Regions from separate parts of the Terrabacter sp. 05T424 genome, predicted to be linked through region 1. Evidence: riboswitches for the same ligand, from Rfam matches in the RefSeq annotation. Region 1 holds a riboswitch; each other region holds the start of a gene.
The links. Region 1 has a riboswitch for S-adenosylmethionine ahead of metX (homoserine O-acetyltransferase MetX). Riboswitches for the same ligand answer to the same signal wherever they lie in the genome.
Positions count from the first base shown of each region.

Region 2: another riboswitch for S-adenosylmethionine. It lies ahead of AC1DE0_RS04710 (aminotransferase class V-fold PLP-dependent enzyme); the one in region 1 lies ahead of metX (homoserine O-acetyltransferase MetX).
Region 3: another riboswitch for S-adenosylmethionine. It lies ahead of AC1DE0_RS16300 (bifunctional o-acetylhomoserine/o-acetylserine sulfhydrylase); the one in region 1 lies ahead of metX (homoserine O-acetyltransferase MetX).

Region 1 is NZ_JBFTLB010000015.1:19,477-23,951, reverse strand. It holds gene AC1DE0_RS21100 (universal stress protein) at 1-217, opposite strand, end outside; gene metX (homoserine O-acetyltransferase MetX) at 365-1,621, opposite strand; SAM riboswitch class IV at 1,637-1,751, opposite strand; gene AC1DE0_RS21090 (DUF4192 domain-containing protein) at 1,862-3,172, opposite strand; gene AC1DE0_RS21085 (YkvA family protein) at 3,305-3,940, opposite strand; gene AC1DE0_RS21080 (EcsC family protein) at 4,035-4,475, opposite strand, start outside.
Region 2 is NZ_JBFTLB010000001.1:1,007,467-1,011,941, forward strand. It holds gene AC1DE0_RS04700 (ribonuclease J) at 1-112, shown strand, start outside; gene AC1DE0_RS04705 (endonuclease/exonuclease/phosphatase family protein) at 114-1,172, shown strand; gene AC1DE0_RS04710 (aminotransferase class V-fold PLP-dependent enzyme) at 1,341-2,726, opposite strand; SAM riboswitch class IV at 2,764-2,890, opposite strand; gene AC1DE0_RS04715 (FtsK/SpoIIIE family DNA translocase) at 3,068-4,475, shown strand, end outside.
Region 3 is NZ_JBFTLB010000007.1:367,474-371,948, reverse strand. It holds gene AC1DE0_RS16305 (Na+/H+ antiporter) at 1-94, shown strand, start outside; gene AC1DE0_RS16300 (bifunctional o-acetylhomoserine/o-acetylserine sulfhydrylase) at 242-1,558, opposite strand; SAM riboswitch class IV at 1,650-1,768, opposite strand; gene AC1DE0_RS16295 (13E12 repeat family protein) at 1,988-3,511, shown strand; gene AC1DE0_RS16290 (acyl-CoA dehydrogenase family protein) at 3,597-4,475, shown strand, end outside.

The DNA.
Region 1 (4,475 bases):
GGCGCACTTCGTGCTCCAGGCCCCTCTCCTCGAGGAGTGCCTGCACGCGGGCGAGCTCGGTCTCGAACTGGTGCGCCTCGTTGGCGTCGAAGTCCTTGCCTCCCCTGTGGGAGCTGATGACGACGAGCTTCGTGCCTCGCAGGACGCATTCCTCGGCGGCTCGCTTGAGCGCCGCGCGACCTTCTTTGGTGGCGACATAACCAACGACGATGGCCACTTTCCCGGACCTCCTTGGGACGGAAACAAGCAGTGCTCGCACCGTACCCGAAATCACGTCACACGGCGCGTGCCGCGCGGAGCCGACGGGGAGGCCGGCGACGAGTGCCGACGACCCGCAGCGAAACCCCCCGAGCCGCAGGACGGTTCAGGTGCGGTCGGCCCGCCCGCGGGCGAGCGCGGCACTGACGATGCGCCCCACCTGGTCCTCCTCGATGAGGAAGCCGTCGTGCCCGAACGCCGACGTGATGTGCTCGCGGCGCGAGCGCGGAAGCGCGGCGTGCAGGTCGTCCGACAGTCGCGGCGGGTAGAGCCGGTCGGTGTCGACGGACACGATGGTGCAGTCCGCCTCGACGCGAGCCAGGGCCGCCGTGACACCACCGCGGTCGCGGCCGACGTCGTGCGAGTTCATCGCCTCGGTGAGAACGACGTAGGAGTTGGCGTCGAAGCGACGCGCGAGCTTGCCGGCATGGTGGTCGAGGTAGGACTCGACGGCGAACCTGCCCCGGTCACCCGCTCGCAGCGGGTCCTCGCCCAGCTGCGCCTCGCGCCCGAAGCGCTCGTCCAGCTCGCTCTCGGTGCGATAGGTGATGTGGGCGATGCGGCGCGCGAGCCCGAGGCCCGCATCGGGCCGACGGTCGCCGGCGTAGTAGTCGCCACCGGCGAAGTCCGGGTCGTTGCGGATGGCGAGCAGCTGGGGCTGGCACCAGGCGATCTGGTCGGCGGTCGCGTAGGCAGTCGACGCGAGGACGATGCACCGGTCGACGTCGGCGGGATGGGTGACGGCCCACTCGATGGCGCGCATGCCCCCCATCGAGCCGCCGACGACAGCCGCGAGCCGGCGAATGCCCAGGTGGTCGAGCAGGGCCCGCTCGGCGGCCACCTGGTCTCGCACGGTGACGTACGGGAACCGGCTTCCCCAGGCCTGCCCGTCGGGGGCCGGGCTGGAGGGACCGGTGCTGCCCTGGCAGCCCCCGAGCACGTTGGCGGCGATGACGAACCACTCGTCGGGGTCGACCGTGCGGCCACCGCCGATGAGGGAGTTCCACCAGCCGGGCGAGGCATGACCTTCGCCGGCCTCACCGACGACGTGGCTGTCGCCGGTGAGGGCGTGCTCCACGAGGATGACGTTGTCTCCGGCCTCGTTGAGCCTGCCCCACGTCTCGTAGGCGATGCGGACGTCGGGCACCGCTCCCCCGCGCTCGAGCTCCACGTCGCCGATGTCCGCGAACTGGCGGTGGCCCACGGGGTCACCGTCGCGCCAGGCACCGTCCGGGACCGGTCGCCGGGACGGCTCGCCGCGGGCAGGTTCGTGCCCGACCGGGCGAGACGCGCCGGCCAGGTCGGAGCCCGGGACCGGGCGCGCGAGACGACGCGTGCTCTGCTTCCGGTGCGTAACGGTCATCGAAGGCACTCCTGGTGTTCGCGCTTGCGCACACCCGCGACGGGTGCGGCCAGGTCTTCACCCGGGGCACCCCACCGCGACGGAGGGTTGCCGACCAGCGAGCCGGGGCTTGTCGCTGGTACTCATGACCTTTGCCCACCATAACCGAGGCCCACGCCGCAACAGAGCCTCTGGTCCACGACCTGGGACGCCCCGTCGCGGCGGGCCGCGAGTGGGGGCTCGGGGTCGCGGAGCGACCTCCTAGGCGCACGCCGGGGGTCGGAGTCCGGCGTCGAGCGACTGCCGGACGAGCCGGCTCAGTCGGTGGCCGGGCTCGAGCTCGAGCGCTCGGTCGGCGGCGATGCCGGCGCGGGCACCGTCACCGCACCACCACGCGAGCGACGCGAGCACGGACAGCAACGGGGCGGCGTGGGCGGCCGGCGTGATGCGGCAGACCTCCTCGAGCCGCGAGAGCAGCAGGCGCGGGGCGGCCGCGTCGTCCCACTCGTCCCAGCCACCGTCGAGCTCGCTGGGCACCGCCGCGTCGTCCCAGATCTCCGAGTCACCGTCGAGGTCTGCCATCCACTCGGCCACGTCGCCGCGGACAGCAGCGGACGAGAGCGCAGAGGCAGGCGACGACGCCGAGGGTGCCGACGGCGCCGAGGAGAGGACGCGCAGGTCGGGGCCGAGGAAGACCTCCAGCATGGCGACCAGCTCGTCGGGGAACGACTCCAGTGACACCGAGCCCGGGCAGAGCCAGCCCACGACCGCATCTCGGAACTCCACGTCTCGGAGGGGGCCGACGACGGCTGGCAGCCAGTGTTCCAGCCCGAAGCCTTCGATCTCGCCGTGCAGCAGGCCGCTCCAGGCGACGAGCGCGTCGTTGACGAGGAACTGTCGCGCTGACAGATCACCGCCGTCGAGGACGCTCAGACCGGCGTCAGCTGGCCGGCGCCGCCGACCAGACCTGCGAGAACGGGCAGCCGCCGAGCCCGACACGGAACCCGAGATCGAACCGCCCGCCTCGGCGTAGCGCCGTTGCCAGTCGTCGATGGCGGCAACCGTCAGCGCATGGCGCGGGGCGGCCGGGTCGAGCGGCTCGACGAGTCGGGCCAAGCCGGCTCGGTCGGGAAGCACGGAGTGGCCCAGGGCGACGTAGCTCGCGACCGCCGGGACGTCTGCCTGCTCGGGCAGCAGCCAGCCCTCGTCGGGGCAGCAGTCGCAGCCGACGGAGCGCCACCTCCCGCCGCGGACGACCAGCCGCTCGCGCACGACGACACGTGCCCGCTCGAGACCCTGGACGAGCTCCTCGAGGAGGGGCAGCGACTGGTCGGGCTCGTCCTCGAAGCCGACGACCGCCACCGACGAGGGTGCCCCGTCGAGGACGGTCGGCAGCAGCTGGGCAGCGGACTCGACCGCGACCGGGCGGTCGACGGCATCCTGGCGGGCCACGAGTCCCAGCCGCTTGCCGTGGAAGCACACCACGACGACGCTGCGCTCGGGCTGGAACCCGAGGTGGAAGGGGATGATGGTCAGCAGCTCGGCTGGCCCTGACAATGAGATCTTCGGCATGGGTCGAGCGTGGCCGCGCCGGCCACACGCCGACAGGCCCCTGAGCAGGCCTGTGGACCAAGGGCGTTCGGTGCGAAGGGGTGTGGATCGCCCCCACCCGCACACGGGCTGGAAGAGCCGCAGGCTCGGAGGTCAGCGCTCCAGGCGCTTGCGCACCGACTCGAGGACGTAGTCGGTCGCAGCCTGGCGCACACCCTCGGGCAGGCCGGCACGGTCGGACCGGCCGGGCCCGGTGGGCGACGCGCCGAAGGCGCCCGCAGCAGACCCGTCGGAGCCCGAACCGCGGCGACTCCCCCCACGCAGTCGGCTGACGTGGCCGGCGATGCGTCCCGGCGCCGCAGCGCCCGTGGTGTCGCGGTCGCGGCGCATCCCGTCGCTGGCGCCGCCCGCCCAGACGCGCACGTCGGCTCCCTGCGGTGCGCGCGGCGGGTGGAGACCCTGCCCGACCTCCCACGCGATGAAACGGTCGGTCTCCTCGAGGAAGACCTTGATGGCCCACGTGATGACGACGGCGTCGTCGGCCGCGCCCAGCACGGGGAGCACCGCCTCGGGCAGCAGGTCGACGGGAGACACGACGTACGCGACCGCTGCGGCGACGAGGCCGAGGCGGCGCAGGGTGGTTCCGGCATACGTCCCGTCGAGGGTGAACCGGACGAGGCGCGGCACTGCCTGTGCCCGCTGCGCGATGCCAGGAGCACCGGGCCGTGTGGAAGCGCGCACGACCGACGCGACGGTCGCGGCCATCTTGATGCGGGACGCGGTCTTCATGCTCGGCCCAACGAGCGGGTCACCGAGGCGATTCCCCCGCACCGGCGGTGTTGCGAAACAGTGATGTGCGCTCTGCTCGCGCGGGTGCGGCCGCTCAACGGCCGAAGGTCTCGACGGGCGGGAACTCCTTGGCCGCCTGCTTGCCGATGCGCCCGAGCATGTAGACGTCGACCCCGGCGCCGATCAGGCCGCCGACGAGGGGCACCGCGCGCCCGAGCTTCGCGAATGTGCCCTGACCGATGCGGCCCAGCAGCCGGAAGCCGACGGCCTTGTTGAGGACCATCAGCGCGGGTGCGGGGAGACGTTCGAACGCGAGCGAGGACAGCTTGCCACCCGCGGCCTGCAGGCCTGCCTTCTTCAACAGGTCGTCGCTGTCGGCCCCCGCCAGGGTGAGCAGGACCGCCGAACGGATCTCCGGCTGGTCGATGTCATAGCCGCGCACCTTCGCGGTGGCTGCCGTCAGGCGCGTGCCCAGCAGGTAGAACTCGAGGATGTTGGCGGGCAACGAGATCGGCATGGTGAAGAACCCACCGAG
Region 2 (4,475 bases), on a different contig from region 1:
CGTGCGCGACGACCAGCAGCTCCAGCAGGTCATCCGCCGAGCTGTCGGCTCGTGGGTCGGTGGCAAGATCCGTCGTCGCCCGATGATCATCCCGGTCGTGCTGCAGGCCTGAGGTGACGATTCAGCAGGTCGACGGCGCGAGCTCGGCGGGCGGCAGCGACCCAGCCGACCCGCTGGCGCCCACCGACCCAGGGCAGCGGTGGCGAAGGGACCGACGGCGATGGCTCGACGTCACGATCGCCGTCGTCCTGCTCGTCCTGGCTGCGGTGGGCGCGTTGCGCTGGCTCGACTCGACGGCATACCTCGTCGTCGTGCTGCAGACCGCCGGTCCCTTCGTGCTCATCGGTCTGGCGCTGCTCACCATCACTGCCCTCGTACTGCGCCGGTGGGCGATGGTGCTCCCGGTCGCCGTGGCGCTGGCCGTCGCGATGGTGGTCGCAGCTCCCTCGTTCCGGGCCACGTCCACGCCCAAGGCCGACACTGACCTCACCGTGATGTCGGCCAACGTCTGGATCGGCTCGGCCAACGCGAACCAGCTCATGGACGCCGTGCGTTTCCACGCCGTCGACGTGCTCGTGCTCGTCGAGGCGACCCCCGCCCTGGTGCAGCGGCTCGACGCCGAGGGGGCGGGCGACTACTTCACCCAGCGCCAGGGGGTGGCGCGTCCGGGCACCTTCACCGGCACGGTGGTCCTCTCGCGCTTTCCGCTCTCGGTGCGCAACGCCGGCACCGATCCTGCGGTCGAGGACACCCGGAGCGCTCAGCCAGAGCTCGACGTCACGGCTCCCAACGGGACCGTGCGCCTCAAGGTCGCACACCCGACGGCACCCCTGCGCGGTGACACCGTCGAGTGGCGCGCCGGGCTGAGGGCGCTGCAGACCTGGAAGGAGCGCCTCGACGGCGACGAGCTCCTCGTGATGGCCGGTGACTTCAACGCGGACTACGGGCACCCGGGTCTGCGAGACCTCGCCGAGGGGCTCGACGACGCCCAACGCACCGACGGCCAGGGCTGGGTGCGCACCTGGCCCTTTGCTGGCAACCGCCTCCCGGCCTTCGTGCAGCTCGACCACCTGCTGAGCCGCGGCCTGACGGTCGTCTCCGCGGGACAGGTCGCGATCAACCGCGCCGACCACGCCGCGGTCTGGGCCAGCTACGCCCTGCCGAAGCGCTGAGCGCCCCTGAACGCACCGAGGCCGCCGTCAGCGCGGTGACGGGGCGGTAGGCCCAGCTGTCCCTCGAATGGTCCGCCGTCTGCTGGGGTGATCACCCCACCGAACCGCAGACCATCAGCCGGTCCTCGGTCGCGCCCGGCATCCACGCTGGTTGCCGGCCGACCGAGGTCACCAGGGGCGCTCGACCTCGACGTCGCGCGGGTCGGTGCCGTCGACGGCCCAGCCCGAGTCGGTCAGCGTCCAGTCGGCCGACGGGCCGTGCTCGACGAGCCCCGCGACGGCCGAGACGAGACGGTCGACGCTCTCGAGCGTCGAACCGAGACCGATGCTCGCGCGGACGGCGGTGCCCGACCGCTCGCCCCACGGGTCATCGAGCAGCTCGTCGACGAGCAGGTGGGCGCAGAACTTGCCGTCGCGGACGCCTATGCCGTGCTCCACCGAGAGCACCTGCGAGACGAGCGAGGAGTCCCAGCCGTCGATGGTGAAGGCGACGACGCCGACCCGGTCGTGGCCCTCGCCGAAGATGGAGAGCACCTCGACGCCGGGCACCTCGTCGAGGCCGGCGGTCAGGCGCTCGAGCAGCTGCGTCTCGTGCGCCTCGATGGCCTCGCGGTGGCGGCTGATCGTCGCGCACGCTGCGGCGAGGGCGATCGCGCCGATCACGTTCGGGCTGCCGCCCTCGTGGCGGGCGGGGCCGGTGGCCCACGTCGTGCCCTCCTCGGTGACCGAGCGCGTCGCGCCGCCGCCGAGCAGGTAGGGGTTGCCGGCGTCGAGCCAGTCCGAGCGTCCGGCGAGCACGCCTGCGCCGTAAGGGGCGTACGTCTTGTGGCCGGAGAAGGCGACGTAGTCGGCGTCCCAGCCCGCGAGGTCGATGGTGCGGTGGGCAGAGAGCTGGGCCGCGTCGACGGCGATGCGGGCGCCGTGGGCGTGGGCAAGCGCCGCGAAGCGCTCTACGGGCCACACCTCGCCGGTGACGTTCGAGGCCGCCGTGAGCACGACGAGGCGGTGGCGCGACGGGTGGTCGTCGAGGGCCTCCTCGAGCAGGGCGTGGGCGTCCTCGACCGTCTGCGGCACGGGCAGGCGCACGGTGCGGAAGCGCCCCCAGGGCAGCAGGGTCGAGTGGTGCTCGGTGCCGAAGACGAAGACCGTCGTACGGCTCGGCAGCGCCTTGCTCAGCAGTGCCCAGGAGTCCGTCGTCGTGCGCGTGAAGATGACGGAGTCGTCGTCACGCGCGCCGACGAAGGCGGCCACCTCGGCGCGGGCCTGCTCGTACCAGGCGCTGCTCAGACGTGAGGCGAAGCCCGCCCCCCGGTGCACCGAGGAGTACGTCTCGAGGGCCCGGTCGACGGCTGCCTTGACGGTCTCGAGGGCGGGAGTCGAGGCGGCGTGGTCGAGGTTCGCGTATGCCGTCTCGCCGCGCAGCGTCGGCACGCGCAGTCCCGCGCCGACGACCGCCGGCAGGGAGGCAGCCTCGGGAACGACGTGCAGCGTGCGGGTGCGGACGACCGGGGCGGGCGTGCCACCACAGAGTGAGGTGCTGGGAAGAACCGACATAGGAGTGCTCCAGGGGCTGAGGGACCCACCGGATGCAGGTCCGCGCTTGCCGACCCGGATCACTCGAGCTGATCGGGGGTCGACCTGGTCGTCACCCGGAGCACCCCACCGCGGAGGAGGGTTGCTGGCCAGCGAGCCGGGGCTTGTCACTGGCACTCATGACCTGGCATCGAAGATAGGCGGGCGCTCGCAGCCCTGTCCACCCTCCGATCCCCGGATGTCGGCATCTGAGACGGAGGGTCAGGACAGGGCGCCCGACGCCGACCAGCGCGCTCGCGCCGATGTGCCCTGTTGCGCGTGTGACGCGTGAGTTCAGAGGTGCCTTGACGTACGGTGCGACCATGGGGTCACGTCCGTCCAGCAGCCAGCGCTCGAGCACCGCCGCGGCCACACGCGCCAAGGGGGTGACCGGCAGCACCTCGTCACGCCCTCCCGCTGCGCGCTCGACCAGGCCCGCGCAGCGCAAGCCCGCTGCGCGCAAGCCGCCGGCGAAGGCCGCCTCCAAGACCCGTGACGGCGGGCTGCCCTTCCCGTTCAGCGCCATGCGCAGCACCTGGATGGGCGTCTCGCACATGGCCGGGGGAGCGGTGCGACGCGTCGGTCACAGCGCCGCCGACCTCGAGCCCGAGCACCGCCGTGACGGCATCGGCTTCGCGCTGCTCGCCCTCGCGGTCGTCGTGGCCGCCCGTGAGTGGTGGGGCGTCGCCGGCACGTTCGGGCAGGTCGTCCACGCGATCTTCGCGGGCACCTTCGGCAGGGTCGCCTACGCCGTCCCGCTCGTCCTGCTGGCCCTCGGCCTCCGCATGCTCCGCGCCCCCCAGGACGAGGCGACGACCAACCGGATCGTCGTCGGCACCATCGCGCTGACCTTCGCCGCCTGCGGTCTGGCCCATCTCGCCGACGGCATCCCCAACCCGCCCGACGGCGCCGACGGCATGCGTGCGGCCGGCGGCATCCTCGGCTTCCTCGCCTCGAGCCCCCTCGCGGCCGCCGTGTCGCCCTACGGCGCAGTCGTGCTGCTCGTCCTGCTCGGCATCTTCGGCCTGCTCGTCATCACGGCGACACCCGTCAACCTGATCCCGACGCGCCTGCGGCAGCTCAAGGCCCTCGTCATCGACCGGGGCCACCACGACGCCGAGCCCGACGCCGGTGACGACGCGCCCGCGGCCGCGGTCAAGCGGGCCCGGCGCAAGGCCGTCGACCTGTCCGACCGCGACGGCGACGAGGCCTTCCGCCAGGCCGCGCAGAAGGGCGCCGACGACGAGCCGACGACGCGCCTGCGCCCCGGCGAGAAGCGCCCGACCGCGCCCGGCGTGCTGGCGCCGCGCCCCTCCGGCGAGAAGGTCATCGACGCGACCGACCCGAAGACGCTCGGGGCCCCCGACACGAGCAAGGTCGGCCCCAAGGCCGAGCTGATCCCACCGCCCATGTCCGACCTGCCCGCTCGCGTCGAGCAGCTGAGTCTCGGCGGCGACATCACCTACCAGCTGCCCGACCACGCGATGCTGACTCCGGGCCCGCCGCACAAGACCCGCAGCGAGACCAACGACCGGGTCGTCGAGTCGCTGACCAACGTCTTCGACCAGTTCGACATCGACGCCGCCGTCACCGGGTTCACCCGCGGGCCGACCGTCACGCGCTACGAGGTCGAGCTCGGCTCGGGCACCAAGGTCGAGCGCGTCACCGCCCTCTCCAAGAACATCGCGTATGCCGTCGCCTCGGCCGACGTGCGCATCCTCAGCCCCATCC
Region 3 (4,475 bases), on a different contig from region 1:
CGCGCACTTCGCCGAGACCTCCCACGCCGTGATGCGCTCGCTCGAGCCGGGCGAGTCGTGGCGGTGGTGCTTCGTCGACGAGGTCGTCGGCTGACCCAGCCGGGGGTGCGTGCCCCGGCGGGCGGCATACGTCCTCGGCATACGTCCTAGACGTGCGTTCTGGGCTGCACCCCAGCCGCGGCCGGGCGCTGAACGGCACGGCCGGCGCAGGCCGACCGTGCCGTTCGTGCACTCCGAGGAGTCAGGCCTTCGCCGCGGCGAATCCCTGCTCGAGGTCGGCCACGATGTCGTCGATGTTCTCGATCCCGACCGACAGGCGCACCAGACCCGGGGTCACGCCGGCCGCCACGCGGTCCTCCTCGGGTCCCTGCGAGTGCGTCGTCGATGCAGGGTGGATGACGAGCGAGCGCACGTCGCCGATGTTCGCGACGTGGCTGTGGAGCGTCAGCGCCTCGACGAACTTCTTGCCCGCCTCGAGGCCGCCAGCGATCTCGAAGGAGAGCACGGCACCCGCCCCGCGGGGCGCGTACTTCTGGGCGGTGGCGTACGAGGGGCTGTCGGGCAGGGAGGCCCACACGACGCGCTCCACCTGCTCCTGGCCCTGCAGGTAGGCGGCCACCTTGGCGGCGTTCTCGAGGTGGCGCTCGATGCGTAGCGACAGCGTCTCGAGACCCTGCGCGATGAGGAACGCGTTGAAGGGCGCCGCCGACGGCCCGAGGTCGCGCAGCAGCTGGACCCGAGCCTTGAGGATGTACGCGAGGTTCGCGCCGAGGGCGCTGCCGACGCCGAGGTCGCGTGCGAAGACGAGACCGTGGTAGCTCTCCTCGGGAGTGTTGTAGTTGGGGAACTTCTCCGGGTCCTTCGCGTAGTCGAACCGGCCCGCGTCGACGATGACGCCCGCGATGGACGTGCCGTGGCCGCCGAGGTACTTCGTCGCGGAGTGCACGACGATGTCGGCGCCCCACTCGATCGGGCGGATGACGAACGGGGTGGCGATGGTGTTGTCGACGACGAGCGGCACGCCGTGCTCGTGGGCGAGCGCCGCCACGGCCTCGATGTCGAGCACCTCGGCCTTCGGGTTCGCGATGGTCTCGCCGAAGAAGGCCTTCGTGTTGGGGCGCGCGGCGGCCCGCCAGGACTCGATCGAGGTCGGGTCCTCGACGAAGCTCACCTCGATGCCGAGCTTGGGCAGCGTGAACTTGAGCAGGTTGACCGTGCCGCCGTAGAGGCTGGGGGAGGCGACGATGTGGTCGCCGGCCTCGGCGAGGTTGAGCAGGGCCAGCGTCGTCGCGGACTGTCCCGACGCGACCAGGAGCGCGCCCACGCCGCCCTCGAGCGCGGCGATGCGCTGCTCCACGACGTCGGTCGTCGGGTTCATGATCCGGGTGTAGATGTTGCCGAACTCCCTGAGCCCGAACAGGTTTGCCGCGTGGTCGGTGTCGTTGAAGACGTAGCTGGTCGTCTGGTAAATAGGCAGGGCGCGGGCCCCGGTGGCGCTGTCGGCGCTCTGGCCGGCGTGGATCTGCTTGGTCTCGAAGGACCAGTTGGGTTCGGTCATCTCTCGTGTGCTCTTCCTCAGTCGTGTCGATGACCGGGCCTGCGTCGAGGTGACCGGCCGGCGCACCGACGGGTCGGTGCGGGAGAGGAGCTCTCCGCGCTTGCCCGAGCGCCGAGGGCGTCGACGGGCCAGGTCCTCACCCGGGGCACCCCGCCGCGGTGGGAGGGTTGCCGGCCAGCGAGCCGGGGCTTGGCGCTGGCACTCATGACCTACTCGCGAGTGTACGTACGCGTGTCCGGCAGATGGGAGCGCGTGTCCTCATGGTGGACGTGCTTGGGGGTCGTTCCGCTTCTGGGTTCGTGATGCCTCAGGTGAACCCTGCTGTTGCGCAGAGCAATTCGTTGTCCACAGGTGCGCGCGAGCCCTTCCCATCGAGTCGAACACATGTTCTACTGGAGTAGTCCAAAGTGCTGCTGAGGGAGGGGACGTATGCCGTACGTCGCGTCGTCACGAGGCTCCTTCGGGCTGCTCGGTGGCCGCCCGCCGCGGGTGGTCGACGTGACCTGGGTCCACGATCCAGGGGCGTCCGGTGGTCGCGCGCGGCGGGTCGTGTCCGTGCTGTCGAGTCGGTTTGCCGGCGAGGTGTTGTACGAGGCGACGGACGTCGCTCACTCGTGCGTGCTGACCGAAGAGATCGAGCGGGCGCGGTCGGTGGAGGTGACCGAGGGCCTGTTGCGGGACGGTGAGCGGGTGATGGCGCAGGTCGAGGCGCTCGAGGTGGCGAAGGCGCGCGTCGAGGCCGACCTGCTCGCTGCGTACGGGGCGTTGCACACCATCGAGGCCCAGCAGGTCGCCGCCTTGCCAGCCGGTGGGAGTGCCGTGCGGATGGCGGCACTGGCCTCGCCGGAGCGGCTCGTCGCGGAGGAGATCGCGCTGGCGACCGGGGTCGGGGTCGGTGAGGTGTCGCGGCGGCTGGCGTTGGCGACGGCACCGCGGCGGCACCGGCGCGTCCTGGCCGCGTTGCGGGCCGGTGGCACGTCGCTGTACCGGGCGGTGCAGCTCGCCTGCGACACGGTTCAGCTGTCGGATGTGGATGTCGCGGTGGTGGAGGAGTCGGTGCTGGCTCCGTCGCGGGACGGGCGGGTGGTGGGGCAGCGGACCTTCACGACCCGGTTGACTCGCGCCATCGCGTCGGTGGACACGAGGGGCGCGGGGGAGCGGCGGGCGCACGCGAAAGCGCGGCGTGGGGTGTTCGGGCGGATGGTCGGTGACGGGATGGGGTGTCTGAGCTTGACGGCCGATGCGGGCACGGTCGCGGCGATCCTGGACCGGCTCGACACCCGTGCTCGCGCCGCGCGAGGCGGAGGAGACRCGCGGACCCTGGACCAGCTGCGCTGCGACCTGGCCACCGAGGCCCTGCTGCGTGACGTCCTCGCCGACGCGTGTGACGGGCCTGCGCCTGCGCCGGCCACCGGTGACGCGGCGGCGCGGGTGTGGCTCGTCGTGCCGTTCGAGGTCGCCACCGGCCAGAGCGACGCGGCGTGCGAGCTGCCCGGGCACCGCTGGGTCACCGCCGCCCACGCCCGCGAGATCATGACCCGCCCGGGCTCGGTCTGGCAGACCCTTCCCGTCGACATCCGCGACGGCCACGCGATCACCCGCCCCACCAGGGCCTACCGGCCCACACTCGCGATGGTTGAGCACGTCCGAGCGGTCGACGGKACCTGCCGCGGCCCCGACTGCCACGTCCCCGCSACCCGGTGCGACCTCGACCACGAGATCCCGTGGCCGGCSGGCGAGACCTCGGTGACGAATTTCTACGCCAAGGAACGCCGCCACCACAACGTCAAGACCCACGGCATCTGGACCAGCACCCCCGTCGCCGACGACGGCCTCGAGTGGACCACCCTCACCGGCCGCAGCTACACCACCTACCCCAAGGACTGGCGCGAAGGACTCGGCCCGCCACCCGACACCGGGCCGCCACCTGGCCCCGAACCGCCGCCCTTCTGAGCATCTCACGGCCTCGTCCGCACCACTCCGTGGCGTCGATCACTAGGACGTCCTACTAATCCGAACTGGCGAGTAGGATCGCGCCGTGAGCACGAATGACGCCTTCGACCTGTTCCGCACCAGCGAGGACCACGAGGCCCTGCGCGAGGCGATCCGGGCGATCGCCGAGGACAAGATCGCCCCGTACGCCGCCGCCGTCGACGAGGAGGCGCGCTACCCCCAGGAGGCGCACGACGCCCTCGTCGCCTCAGACTTCTTCGCACCGCACGTGCCCGAGCAGTACGACGGCATGGGCGCCGACGCCCTGGCGACGTGCATCGTCATCGAAGAGATCGCCCGCGTCGACGCGTCCGCCTCGCTCATCCCGGCGGTCAACAAGCTCGGCTCGCTGCCCCTCATCCTCGACGGCAGCGACGACGTCAAGGCGCGCTACCTGCCCCCGCTCGCCAAGGGCGAGACGACCTTCTCCTACGGCCTGTCCGAGCGCGAGGCCGGCTCCGACACGGCGTCGATGAAGTGCCGCGCCCGCCAGGACGGCGACGGCTGGGTGCTGAACGGCCAGAAGTCGTGGATCACGAACGCCGGCGTCTCCGAGTACTACACCGTCCTCGCCGTCACCGACCCCGAGGGCCCCCGTGGGGGCAACGTCACGGCGTTCGTCGTCGAGAAGTCCGACGACGGTTTCACGTTCGGTGAGAAGGAGCGCAAGCTCGGCATCAAGGGCAGCCCGACGCGCGAGCTGCACTTCGACAACGTCCGCATCCCCGGCGACCGCGTCGTCGGCCAGGTCGGCGACGGCCTGAAGATCGCGCTGCGCACCCTCGACCACACGCGCGTCACGATCGGCGCGCAGGCGGTCGGCATCGCCCAGGGCGCGCTCGACCAGGCTCTCGCCTACGTCAAGGAGCGCAAGCAGTTCGGCAAGCACATCGCCGACTTCCAGGGGATCCAGTTCATGCTCGCC